DNA from 3 places in the Morganella morganii genome. Region 3 is predicted to be linked to each of the others. Evidence: predicted binding sites of a transcription regulator. Region 3 holds the regulator's gene; each other region holds the start of a gene.

Region 1 (4,679 bases), 1.0 Mb from region 3:
TGATCGCGGTACTGCGGATTCTTTTCAAGGAATGGCCATAGCGTGGAGAAAACTTCGCGCACCGCCTGGAGAAATTCCGGCTGTGACGGGTCACGGCGCTGAACATTTTCCAGAAACGTTTCCAAAGAGATAAAGTTACTCATGTTGATTTCCTGTCTGTCATGCCCTTCTCATTCATGCAGCAGTTATGCAGGCCGCACTTGTCTCCGGGGCAGGTTCTCCGGAATATTTTCGCGTACGTCATATCTGTGACACGAATGATATCGGGTTACGTTACTTTGTGAGGTATCCCGAACATTTTTGTTTTATTTTTCGAATAATGTGAGATGTGTTTGCATTTACCACTTGAATTTATCTCTTGTTTATATCCTGTTTTCAAGCTGTTTTTTTCATATATGACAAAAAAAATTCGTTGACGGCCTTTTTGACGGATTCGGCAGCCGCATTTTCAGCCAAAAAAAATGCCTGCATAAGCAGGCATTTTATATGAATAATTTTTCAGCAGAGGATTATGCGTTATCATCATCCCGCAGCGGAACAATTAACATATCGACATGAACGGTGTTAATCAGCTGACGGGCGGAAGACATCAGTTTGCTCCAGAAATCCTGGTGGTGTCCGCAGACAACCAGGTCCATATCATATTTTCTGATGGCATCGACTAATACCTGGCCGAGATCACCGCTGCCGCTGAGCATTTCCTGAATCTCATAACCGGAATTTTTCGCCAGGTTTTTCAGTGAATTACTGGTTTCTTCAGTAATGCGCTGCTGCATATCACCCAGGTTAACATCGATAAGTCCGGTGTATAAGTCAGAGTAATTGACATCAACGTGGATCAGAGAAACTTTGGCGTTGTAAGGTTTTGCCATAGAAACTGCTTTGCTTACTAACACTTCACTTTCAGGCGAAAGATCGACTGCGACCAGAATATGTTTATATGCCATAAGAAACTCCTTCCGTTCAAAAGGTTAAGGGGTTGGCAGGGCTTGCGCCGCTATCCTTTATGAATACTATAACTGCTTAATATCATTAAAGAGTGTAATGCTGATCACAACTCAATGCTTTTATCAGGCAGCAGAGAATGTCTGATTTATAAGATATACCAGTCTGCGCACTTCTCACAAGGTTGAGAGTGGCAAAACGGATATTTTCAGAAGATTATCGTGAAAGAATGTGAGAGTTTGTGGAACTTCACAGCATTGTTCATACTGAATACATAAAATACTGTCAGTATGATGTGATAGACACTGATATCACCGGTTCCTTCTCCGCAGATAGTCTAAGGAGTGGATTATGTTCAGTATACTTACACTGTTCTGGGCGTTATGTTTTCTTTGTCTGATTAACATGATCCGGTTTTATTCATCCACCCGGGCATTACTCTCGGTCCTGCGTGACAGCGACCCGCTGCTTTACCACGCTGTCGGCGGCAATAATGCGTTTACTGACCACACCCAGTGGCAGAAGCAGCTGCGCCTTATCCGCTATATCAATCAGCGGGAATATCTCACTCATCATGACCCTGAAGTGATTTTACGCTGCGAACGTATCCGCCGTCAGTTCACCATGATCAGTGCGATATGCGGGATTGTGATTGCCTCTCTGCTGATGATGATTATCTGGCCGTAACCGGTTACCGGATGCAAAAAAAAGCCTGACACACGTGTCAGGCTTTTCTGTTTCAGAGGATAGCAACCTGCTGTCAGATAATCTGCAGGGAGATCCAGTAGAGCGCGCCGGACAGGATAATGGACACCGGCAGTGTCAGAATCCAGGCCAGCATGATGTTTTTGATGGTTTTGGTCTGAACACCACCACCGTCAACAATCATCGTACCTGCCACCGCAGAGGAGAGCACCTGGGTGGTGGATACCGGCATCCCGGTATAACTTGCCACACCAATGGAGACAGCCGCGGTGACCTGCGCAGACACGCCCTGGGCGTATGTCATGCCTTTCTTACCGATTTTCTCACCGATAGTCACTGCAACACGTTTCCAGCCGAACATGGTGCCCAGAGAGAGCGCCAGCGCGACAGAAATGATGATCCAGATAGGCGCATACTCAACGGTATTCAGCAGGTCATTGGACAGACGTTTCAGGAAACGCGCATCTTCCGGTTTGGTTTCCGGTAATTTCGCCACTTCTGCGGCGGTATCCGAAATACACATCAGCAGACGGCGCATCTGGCTGCGCTGTTCCGGTAATAAATCATCATAGGTATGAATATTACCGAGCAGATCCTGAGCCTGTCTTAATACGATGCCGGTACGGGAGCTGTCACAGTGGAACTGTTCATTGAGAACGGTATTCTCCGTGTTCAGTGCCGGGGTCAGCTCGATGGCGTGTGCCAGTGCATCCTTATGCGTGGTGTAATACTGCTCCAGGTTGACCACGGCATCACGCGTACGGGCGATTTCGTAATCACTGGAATTCATATTCACCATAAAGCCGGCAGGGGCGACACCAATCAGAACCAGCATAATCAGACCGATACCTTTCTGCCCGTCGTTTGCGCCGTGTGAGAAGCTGACGCCGACTGCGGAAAGGATAAGGGCGGTACGCGTCCAGAATGGCGGTTTGCGTTTGCCGTCTTTTTTCTCACGTTCTGCCGGTGTTAAGTGGATACGGCGGCGTTTCTTCGTGCCGCTCCAGTAGCGGCGCAGGAACCAGATCATTAATCCGGCGATCACCAGGCCGACCAGCGGTGACAGAATCAGAGAAAGGAAAATGCTGATCATTTTCGGAATATTCAGCGCATCAACCACGGAACTGTTAGTCACAATTGCGTTGGTCAGGCCGATCCCGATAATGGCGCCGATCAGGGTATGAGAACTTGAGGCCGGGATACCGAAGTACCAGGTGCCCAGGTTCCAGATGATAGCGGCGAGAAGCAGGGAAAAGACCATGGCAAGACCATGGGCCGAACTGACATTCAGCAGTAAGTCCGTGGGCAGAAGATGCACGATCGCATACGCCACGCTCAGACCGCCGAGTAGTACCCCGAGGAAGTTAAATACACCGGCCATGACGACAGCAAGCTGCGCGCGCATTGCACGGGTATAGATAACAGTTGCTACCGCGTTTGCGGTATCATGGAAGCCGTTGATGGCTTCGTAAAACAGCACAAAGATCAGTGCCAGTACTAACAAGAGGCCGGTGTGAAATTCCAGGCCTGTAAATAGATGTAGCATAGACGTTAAGCCAGTTGTTGGACATGAACGCGGCGCATTATCAGCGACAAATGCGTCCCGGGGAAGTGAAATATGGCCTTTTTTTGATTTGATACCTTCATCAAATCAGCTTAAGGAATTATTAATCCTTGTATATCATCGGATTAGGCTCCTTTTCTGAAAAGAATAAATTTTTGGCCTGATTTAATCATCATGACAAATTTAAGACATTTATCGGAATTTCTCCACATTTAAAGACACAGAGAACACTATTTTGGAAAAGTTTGACGCGATTGTAATAGGCGCGGGTGCCGCCGGACTGTTCTGTGCCGCGCAGGCAGGGCAGCGCGGGCTGCGGGTGCTGGTACTGGATAACGGTAAAAAAGCCGGGCGGAAAATTCTGATGTCCGGGGGCGGGCGCTGTAATTTTACCAACCTTTATACCGAACCGGCGGCGTATCTGAGCAAAAATCCGCATTTTTGTAAGTCAGCGCTCGCCCGTTATACGCAGTGGGATTTTATTGCCCTGGTGCAGAAATATCAGATTGCCTATCATGAGAAAACCCTCGGCCAGCTTTTCTGTGATGATTCCGCACAACAGATAGTTGATCTTCTGCTGGCGGAGTGTGAGTCGGGGAATGTGGTTATCCGCCTGCGCAGTGAGGTGACGGAGGTACAGAAACAGGGCGATGATTTCTGTGTGACCGTTAACGGAAAGGTTGTGAGCGCTCACTCACTTGTGGTGGCCAGCGGCGGATTATCGATGCCGGGGCTGGGGGCGACTCCGCTGGGTTACCGCCTGGCGGAACAGTTTGGTCTGCCGGTATTACCGACCCGCGCCGCACTGGTGCCTTTCACGCTGCATAAACCGCTGCTGGAAGCCTTACAGACGCTGTCCGGCGTGGCAGTGTCTGCGACAGTTACCGCACAGGATGGCACCCGGTTTGCGGAAAATATATTATTTACCCATCGTGGCCTGTCAGGCCCTGCGGTCCTGCAAATCTCCAGTTACTGGCACCCCGGTGAGTATGTGAGTATTAACTTACTTCCGGGCACCGATCTGGCTGAATTTTTCACCGTACAGCGGGAAAAACACCCGAATCTGAGCCTGCGTAATGCACTGGCGAAGCTGTTACCAAAACGGCTGGTGGAGTGTTTACAGACAACCGGTGACCTGCCGGATACTGCGCTGAACCAGTTATCCAAAGCCGTACAGCAGGAAATCACGGAGAAATTACAGAACTGGCAGGTGCAGCCGAATGGCACAGAAGGTTACCGGACAGCCGAAGTGACACTCGGCGGTGTGGATACTCAGGCGCTCTCCTCCAAAACCATGGAAGCCCGCGATGTGCCGGGACTCTATTTTATCGGCGAAGTGACCGATGTGACCGGCTGGCTCGGCGGCTATAACTTCCAGTGGGCATGGAGTTCCGCGTGGGCATGTGCGCAGGCACTGCCGTTTTCACCGGATGTTTAATCCCTGATAACCCTATGGAATTATTTA
Region 2 (4,679 bases), 1.1 Mb from region 3:
CTCAGGCAGTGTCAGAAGCCGCTGCACAGGGGGATCGCTCGGAAAACGCCGAGTATATATACGGAAAGAAACGTCTGCGTGAAATAGACAGACGCGTCCGGTTTCTTTCAAAACGTCTGGATAACTTAAAGATAGTCGAGCCGGATCCCCGCCAGGAAGGAAAAGTATTTTTCGGGGCGTGGGTGGAACTGGAAAATGATGATGAAGAAATTCAGACTTTTCGCATCGTCGGATCCGATGAATTTTCCCCGGCAAAGAAATGGATTTCTGTTGATTCCCCTGTGGCCCGGGCATTAATCGGAAAACAGGCGGATGATGAAGTAACGGTAATAACACCTGACGGTGAAGTGAATTATGTCATTTTGTCTATCCGCTATCAGCCGATTGCTGAATAGGCACAATTAATCTGAAGAGTTGCATGAAAAAATGAACCCGGGAGTCAAACATGCAGGAAAGTTATAAGGTCCTTGTCGTTGATGATGACATGCGTCTGCGTGCGCTGCTTGAGCGCTATCTGAGTGAGCAGGGTTTCCAGGTCCGTACCGCCGCGAATGCGGAACAGATGGATCGCCTGCTGACGCGTGAATCTATCCATCTTATTGTCCTGGATCTGATGTTACCGGGCGAAGACGGGCTGTCTATCTGCCGCCGTCTGAGAAGCCAGAATAACCCGATTCCGATCATTATGGTGACGGCGAAAGGGGAAGAAGTGGATCGCATCGTCGGGCTGGAAATTGGTGCGGATGATTATATTCCGAAGCCGTTTAACCCGCGCGAACTGCTGGCGCGTATCCGTGCGGTGCTGCGCCGTCAGGCGAATGAACTGCCGGGTGCACCATCCCAGGATGATGCGGTGATTCAGTTCGGTAAGTTCAAACTGAACCTCGGCACCCGTGAGATGTTCCACGAAGATGAAAACATGCCGCTGACCAGCGGTGAGTTCGCCGTGCTGAAAGTGCTGGTGTCACACCCGCGCGAACCGCTGTCCCGCGATAAGCTGATGAGCCTGGCGCGCGGCCGTGAGTACAGTGCGATGGAACGTTCAATCGATGTGCAGATTTCCCGTCTGCGCCGCATGATTGAGGAAGATCCGACACATCCGCGTTATATCCAGACCGTATGGGGACTGGGTTACGTGTTCGTTCCGGACGGCAACAAGGCATGAAGCGGCTGCGGTTCTCGCCGAGGAGCACCTTTTCGCGTTCGTTATTTCTGGTCATCTTTCTGTTGTTTGCAACCATAACAACAAGTTATCTGGCCGTTGTGAATTTCATTGTGATGCCCAGCCTGCAGCAGTTTAACCGGGTGCTGGCCTATGAAGTGCGCACACTGATGAGCGAAGAGATGGTGCTGAAGGACGGAACCGCGGTACGTGTTTCTCCGGCGCTGCGTAAGAAAATTTATGAAGAGCTGGGCATTACCTTTTTTACCGAAGAGACAGCCGATGAGGGCGGACTGCGCTGGGCGCGTCATTTTGAATCCCTCAGTAAACAGATGAGCCATTATCTGGACGGTTATGCGGATGTCCGGCTGGAAGTCAGCCGTGATTATCCCGTGCTGTGGCTGAACTCCTATATTGCCCCGGATGTCTGGGTGAGAGTGCCGCTGACCGAAATCGGTCAGGATCAGTTCTCGCCGGTCTTCCGTTATATTTTTGCCTTTCTGCTGATTGTCTTTGCAGGTGTCTGGGTATTTATCCGCTATCAGAACCGTCCGCTGACCGAGCTGGAATCCGCAGCCCGGCAGATCGGCACCGGCGGCCCGCTGGTTCCGGTACGGGAAGCCGGGGCGGCAGAAGTGCGATCAGTTATCCGCTCGTTTAACCAGATGTCCAGAGATATCAAAACGCTGGAGCAGGATCGCACTGTGCTGATGGCCGGTGTCAGCCATGATCTGCGCACGCCGCTGACCCGCATCCGCCTGGCAACGGAAATGATGAACCCGGATGACGATTATCTGGCGGAATCCATCAACAATGATATTGAAGAGTGTGACGGTATCATTGAGCAGTTTATGGCGTATCTGCGCACCGGCCGTGAGATGGAGATGATGCATCTGGAACTGACATCCGTCCTCAATGAGGTGATTGAAGCGCACATCCACTCGGATGTCACACTTCAGAATGATGTTATTCAGGCGCCGGTTTATCTCACCGGTAACCCGATTGCGATTAAACGCGCACTGGGCAATATGCTGGTTAATGCCACCCGCTACGGCAACGGCTGGATCCGTGTCAGCAGCGGCAGTGATGAGCATTTCGCCTGGTTCCAGGTGGAAGATGACGGCAACGGTATTGACGAGGCGGATATTCCGGATCTGTTCCAGCCGTTTGTACAGGGTGAAAAAGCGCGCAGTAATAAAGGTACCGGGCTGGGGCTGGCAATTCTGCGCCGGATTGTGGATGCACATGACGGCAAAATTGATGTCGGCCGCAGTCAGCGCGGCGGATTCCGTATCCGCGTGATGCTGCCGCTGCCGGATGACAGAGATGATTAATTATTATGACAGCAGCATGTCATCGTCATATGACTGTCATAAACCCCTGCGGTAAGCAATTATCTCAGGGGTTTTACTTTTAATATCAATAAAATCATAAAATTACAGCCTTGCCTCGTTTTTGTGTTTCCCCGTCATTTTTCCGGTTTTGTGTCCCCGCGCACCTGCAGTGTCATAAAACTGTCATATAACCTACATATTATTGTCACCAGATTGTCCTATTTTCCCTCATGTTCCGACATTAACCAGATACAACGTTTATCGTCATTATCTATAAATCCCGTCAGGAGGGATCATGAAACCGATGCGTACCGCAGTAGCCACTGTTATGGCAGCGACACTTTCTCTCTCTGCATTTTCTGCATTTGCCGCGACCAGTCTGACCGGGGCGGGTGCAACATTCCCTGCGCCGGTGTATGCGCAGTGGGCTGATACTTACCAGAAAGAAACCGGTAACAAAGTTAACTACCAGGGGATTGGTTCCTCCGGCGGTGTGAAGCAGATTGTAGCCAATACCGTTGATTTCGGGGCGTCAGATGCGCCGCTGTCCGAAGATAAACTGGCCGCAGATAATTTATTCCAGTTCCCGACCGTGATCGGCGGTGTGGTGCTGGCCGTCAACCTGCCGGGTCTGAAGTCCGGTGAACTGGTGCTCGACGGCAAAACCCTGGGTGATATCTACCTGGGTAAAATCAAAAAATGGAATGACCCGGCAATCACCAAACTGAACCCGTCAGTTAAACTGCCGGATCAGGATATCGCGGTTGTCCGCCGTGCGGATGGTTCCGGTACCTCTTTCGTCTTCACCAGCTACCTGTCAAAAGTCAGCCCTGACTGGAAAGAGCAGGTCGGCGCAGGCTCTACCGTTAACTGGCCGGTTGGTCTGGGCGGTAAAGGCAACGACGGTATCGCAGCATTCGTTCAGCGTCTGCCGGGCTCTATAGGTTATGTGGAATACGCTTACGCCAAACAGAATAAACTGGCTTACACCAAGCTGATTTCTGCGGACGGTGATGCGGTTTCCCCGACCGGCGAAAGCTTCAGTAACGCAGCGCGTAAAGCCGAGTGGTCAAAAAGCTTCGCTCAGGATCTGACTAACCAGCCGGGTCCGAATGCATGGCCGATTACTTCCACCACCTTCATCCTGGTTCATACCAATCAGAAAGATGCTGCCAAAGGTCAGGAAGTTCTGAAATTCTTTGACTGGGCATACAAGAACGGCGGTGAGCAGGCAGAAAAACTGGATTACGCGGTACTGCCGAAAGAAGTGATTGAACAGGTCCGTGCATCATGGAAAACCAGTGTCAAAGACAGCAGCGGTAAGCCGCTGTACTGATACGGCAGATGATGAAGTAACGATTTATCAGTAATTGATCCCCCCCGCACCGGGGGGGATCTGTGTAAAAACGGAAGCGACTATGGCCGAACTGAAAACGGCAATGAAACCACCAGGCAAACGCGGCGACCAACTTTTCAGTGCTCTGGTAAAACTGGCAGCGCTGATTACGCTATTGTTACTTGGCGGAATTATTATTTCACTGATTATTGCGTCATGGCCGAGCATTGAAAAATTCGGCTTAGGTTTCTTATGGAATAAAGAGTGGAACCCGCCGGCGGAAGAGTACGGGGCACTGGTACCGATTTACGGCACCATCGTGACCTCGGTTATCGCCCTGCTGATTGCGGTCCCGGTGAGTTTCGGGATTGCGCTGTTCCTGACAGAACTGGCACCGAACTGGCTGCGCCGTCCACTGGGTATCGCGATCGAGCTGTTAGCCGCTATTCCGAGTATCGTTTACGGCATGTGGGGACTGTTTGTCTTTGCCCCGCTGTTTGCCACCTATTTCCAGCAGCCGGTCGGCGAGGTGATGTCGAGCATCCCGATTGTCGGCGAGCTGTTCTCCGGTCCGGCCTTCGGGATCGGGATCCTGGCGGCGGGCGTTATCCTCGCCATCATGATCATTCCGTATATTGCCTCGGTGATGCGCGATGTGTTCGAGCAGACGCCGGTGATGATGAAAGAATCGGCTTACGGCATCGGCTGTACCACCTGGGAGGTGATCTGGCGGATTGTACTGCCGTACACCAAGAACGGGGTGATCGGCGGCGTGATGCTGGGTCTGGGCCGCGCCCTGGGGGAGACCATGGCGGTGACCTTTATCATCGGTAACACCTATCAGCTG
Region 3 (4,679 bases):
AATCCCGATTTTATAAGAAACGGTGGCTGTACGCGGCGTGGCAAACAGCGGCCCGACGGACAGATAGGCCACAACAGCCAGCAGCAGCCCGGCGTATTTACCGACTGGTGTACTGAGTGCCTCAATACCGCCGCCGACTTTTGCCAGTGCGATCACGGTCAGAACCGGTAAACCAACGCCGGTGATCAGGAACCCGGCTGCCGCCGTCCAGACCATTTCGCCGGCCTGAAGGCCGACCATTGGGGGAAATATAATATTTCCCGCCCCGACAAACAGCGCGAAGGTCATAAAACCTAAGGCTAAAATATCTCGTGAAGTTAAACGATGCGCCATATTATTTTTGTCTGTTACTGTTAATTTAATGTGAAATATTCAATAAAAATATCGGAAATAAAAATCCAACTCCCTGATCTGTCACCGACGCTATCTCCTGCTGTTTTAACAATCTGTTAGCACTACGTTATTCATATTAAGTTAATAACTATAGTGATTATATTTAAAAAACAGTGATATTTGCCAATAACTCACTACAAGTAAAACTTTTATAGCGCAGAAAGGCAATAGTCAAAGCAAAAACCAGAACTATATACCGAAGTCTATTTCCAAAGCAGCGATTGCTGTTATGTAAGCTTCAATAAACACTATATGATTTGTTTATATTTTAATCAGGCATTTTAAATCTGCTGAAATTAGCAGCGATTAAATAAAGAAAGCGGCAAAAGCCGCTTTAATGAGAAGATTTAGCGATAAGCCGCGCAGGAATGGTAAAACTGAACTCCGTTCCCTGCCCGGGTTTGCTGGTAATATCCAGATGGGTGTGGTGATGCTGTAAAGCGTGTTTCACTATCGCCAGCCCCAGACCGGAGCCGCCGGTCTGCCGCGAGCGGGATTTATCCACACGGTAAAAACGCTCCGTCAGGCGGGACAGATGTTCCGCCGGAATGCCCGGACCGTTATCTTTCACACTGAACACCGCGTTACCGTTACGCAGCGCCCAGCTGACCTCAATCAGGGTGTTTTCCGGCGTGTGATTCACTGCGTTATACACCAGGTTCGACATGGCGCTGCGCAGTTCTTCCTCATCCCCGAAAATCTTCAGTTTGTCATCCACCGCAAAGCGGATGTCATGGTTGCCCCGGCTGAGCGTCACGGCTTCCTGCTGAAGCATTATCAGCATCCCCGGCACATCCACGACCTGATCCAGCCCGCTTTTAACAGCCACTTCAATTTTTGAGAGCTGCAAAAGCTGTTTAACCATGCCGTCCATACGGCGGGTCTGCTCCTGCATGGTCAGAATCGCTTTTTTATTCATCGGATTATCAAAATCCTGATCCGCGAGCATTTCCAGATAGCCCTGCAAAACCGTCAGCGGCGTGCGCAGTTCATGACTGACATTGGCAAAGAAATCACGCCGCGAGTTTTCAAGACGGCGCTTTTCCGTCACATCGCGGGCAACCATCAGTAATTGCCCTTCTGAATACGGCATGATGCGCAATTCCATCATGCTGCCGTTATTCAGTTCCAGCGTCAGCGGCAGGGTATAATCGCCTGCGGTCAGATAACGGCTGAAATCCGGGTAACGCAGAAGGTTAAAGATATGCTGCCCGTTATCATCCGGCCAGCGAAAACCAAGAAGGTGCTGGGCATGTTTGTTACACCAGAAAATATTGCCGTCTTCTGTCATCATCACCACCGCATCCGGCAGGGATTCTGCCCCGCTGCGAAAGCGTTTGATCAGGGTGGCGAGTTCGCGGCGGCGCTTGCGGTTACGCTGCTGAAGCTGGTAGATACCGTAAAAAATCGGCTCCCAGCTGCTGCGGCCCGGCGGCGGCAGCATACTGCGGTCCAGCCACAGCCAGTCAGACAGTTTCAGTAAGTTATAGCTGTGCCAGACAGCAGCGGCAAACAGGGCACCGGCAAGAAACCAGCCGGTATAGCCGAAAAAAAGTGACAAAAAGAGTGCCGGCAGGCAGAAAACCAGTAATTCCAGTACAATTTTTTTCCACGAAAGACGCTCAAGCACGCGCGATCCTCTTGCGGTTTAACATTATTATCAGTAACGGACAGAGAAGCGGTAACCCGTTCCCCGGACTGTCTGTATCATTTTATCGTGTCCGTCCGCTTCCAGCGCTTTGCGCAGGCGGCGGATATGCACATCCACCGTACGGTCCTCAACATAGACGTTCTCGCCCCAGACATAGTTGAGCAGCTGTTCACGGCTGTAAACCCGCTCCGGATGAGTCATAAAGAAGTGCAGCAGTTTGAATTCGGTCGGCCCCATTTCCAGCGGATTCTCATTACTGGTTACGCGGTGGGATGCCGGGTCGAGTGTCAGGCCGTTCATGGCGATAAGATCATCTGCCACCATCGGGGAGATGCGCCGCAGAATCGCTTTAACACGGGCCACTAACTCTTTCGGTGAGAAGGGTTTGGTCAGATAATCATCCGCGCCGGTTTCCAGACCTTTGACACGGTCTTCCTCTTCACCGCGCGCCGTCAGCATCATCACCGGAATTTCCCGCAGCTGACTGTCCCGTTTCATATGTTTGATAACCTGAATACCGGAACCGCCCGGGATCATCCAGTCCAGCAGGACAAGATCAGGGAAAGGCTCCACCAGCCGGGCAATGGCCGCATCATAATCATCGGCCTCGATAGGCTGATAGCCATTCTGCTCCAGTACAAAACAGACCATTTCACGGATAGGTGCTTCATCTTCAACGACTAAAATTCGTCTTGCCATGGCGTTCCCTGTTTACCGTTAATTTCATTTCATCAGACAGTGCCGCGATTATGCGTCACTTTTGTGACAGATTTATGAATATCAGCCGATACCTCAGCCTGCACCGCAAAGATAATGTCATTAAACTGACATACTACACACAAAATGCGTGTCAGATCGTAATATACTGGATATTCATCCAATATTTATTTTTACCGCCTGATTTCCGTTATACTCTGTTTTCAGTAAACCGCCTAACGCAATGCGCATTCAGTTCGCCCGGCAGGAATAACCGTATATATGAAAATCATTCACACATCAGACTGGCATCTCGGACAATATTTTTACACTAAAAACCGGTTACAGGAACATCTGCAGTTTTCAGACTGGCTGATAAACCTGATAAAAGAACAGCAGGCAGATGCCCTGATTGTCGCCGGAGATGTGTTTGATACCGCCTCCCCGCCGAGTTACGCCCGTGAGTTGTATAACCGTTTTGTTGCACAACTGCAACAGACCGGCTGTCATCTGATTGTGCTTGCCGGTAATCATGATGCCGTTGCCACACTGAATGAATCCCGCGAACTGATGGCCTGCCTGAATGCGGATGTGATTGCCCGGCCGGATCCGGCGCGGGATCTGATCGTGCTTTATAATAAGCAGAATAAGCCCGGCGCGATTGTCTGTGCTGTGCCGTTTCTGCGGCCGCGCGATATTCTGGAAAGTCAGGCCGGACAATCCGAAGCAGAGAAACAACTGGCGCTGCTGACCGCCATACAGACACATTATCAGTCTCTTTATGACAGAGCGGTGGCAAAACGGAGTGAACTGGGCGCGGAAGTTCCGATCATTATGACAGGTCACCTGACAACCGTGGGTGCCAAAACATCGGAATCTGTCCGTGATATTTATATCGGCACACTGGATGCCTTCCCGGCCGGTGCGTTTCCGCCTGCGGACTACATTGCCCTCGGGCATATTCACCGCGCACAGTCCATCGGTGACAGCGGCACCATCCGTTACAGCGGTTCCCCCGTCCCGCTCAGTTTTGATGAATCCGGCCAGGAAAAAAGTGTTTTTCTGCTCACACTGGATAACAACAGCATTACGGCGATTGATACGGTGCCGGTTCCCTGTTTTCAGCCGATGGTCTGCCTGAAAGGCGATCTGGATGCCATCAGTCAGGCGCTTGAACAGTTTTCGCCCCGTGATGAACATACACAGCCGGTCTGGCTGGACATCGAAATCGCCGGGCGGGATTACCTGCCGGATATTCAGAAACGCATTCAGGCACTGACAGAGCCGCTGGCCGCAGAAGTGATCCTGCTGCGGCGTGAGCGCAGGCAGATAACCGCAGACAACAGCGAAGCCCTGCGTGAAACCCTGAATGAGCTGACTCCGGACGATGTTTTTGCCCGGCGTCTGGCACTCAGTGATACCGAAGAAGAGGATATTCCGCGTCTCACCACCCTTTTCCGCCGCGTTTGTGAGCAGATTCGTGACCGGACAGAGAGTGACAGCAGTGAAACCAGTACCGGTATCAGCAGAAAAAACAATACCCGTACAGACAGCCGGAAAGGAAAAAGTGAATGAAGATCCTGACATTACGGTTTAAAAATATCAATTCACTGCAGGGCGAATGGAAAATTGATTTTACGGCAGAACCCTTTGCCGGAAACGGACTGTTTGCCATCACCGGCCCGACCGGCGCCGGAAAAACCACGTTACTCGATGCCATCTGTCTCGCGCTCTACCATGAAACTCCGCGCGTAAAAACATCCGCATCCCAGAATGATGTGATGACCCGCCATACAGCGGAATGTCTGGCCGAAGTGGAATTTTCCGTCAAAGGAAAAGCATACCGCGCGTTTTGGAGCCAGCGGCGCGCCAGAGATAAAGCCGACGGTAATCTTCAGCCGCCGAAAGCCGAACTGGCTGAGTGCGCCACCGGAAAAAT

The links. The regulator PhoB, encoded in region 3, activates phosphate uptake and scavenging genes when phosphate is short. The targets are predictions, from matches to a motif close to CTGTCATAAAACTGNCNNAT.
Region 1: pitA (inorganic phosphate transporter PitA) is a predicted target of PhoB. The motif match lies at 3,387-3,406, and genes of this name have one in related genera.
Region 2: pstS (phosphate ABC transporter substrate-binding protein PstS) is a predicted target of PhoB. The motif match lies at 2,666-2,685, and genes of this name have one in related genera.

The regions. Positions count from the first base shown of each region.
Region 1 covers NZ_CP069157.1:3,542,518-3,547,196, reverse strand. Annotated here, with positions in the region: gene gdhA (NADP-specific glutamate dehydrogenase) at 1-143, opposite strand, end outside; gene uspA (universal stress protein UspA) at 510-947, opposite strand; gene uspB (universal stress protein UspB) at 1,297-1,632, shown strand; gene pitA (inorganic phosphate transporter PitA) at 1,706-3,196, opposite strand; gene JL661_RS16945 (BaiN/RdsA family NAD(P)/FAD-dependent oxidoreductase) at 3,450-4,652, shown strand.
Region 2 covers NZ_CP069157.1:3,446,807-3,451,485, reverse strand. Annotated here, with positions in the region: gene greB (transcription elongation factor GreB) at 1-395, shown strand, start outside; gene ompR (osmolarity response regulator transcription factor OmpR) at 446-1,165, shown strand; gene envZ (two-component system sensor histidine kinase EnvZ) at 1,162-2,496, shown strand; gene pstS (phosphate ABC transporter substrate-binding protein PstS) at 2,792-3,832, shown strand; gene pstC (phosphate ABC transporter permease PstC) at 3,915-4,679, shown strand, end outside.
Region 3 covers NZ_CP069157.1:752,016-756,694, reverse strand. Annotated here, with positions in the region: gene brnQ (branched-chain amino acid transport system II carrier protein) at 1-333, opposite strand, end outside; gene phoR (phosphate regulon sensor histidine kinase PhoR) at 728-2,023, opposite strand; gene phoB (phosphate regulon transcriptional regulator PhoB) at 2,054-2,743, opposite strand; gene sbcD (exonuclease subunit SbcD) at 3,023-4,315, shown strand; gene JL661_RS03435 (AAA family ATPase) at 4,312-4,679, shown strand, end outside.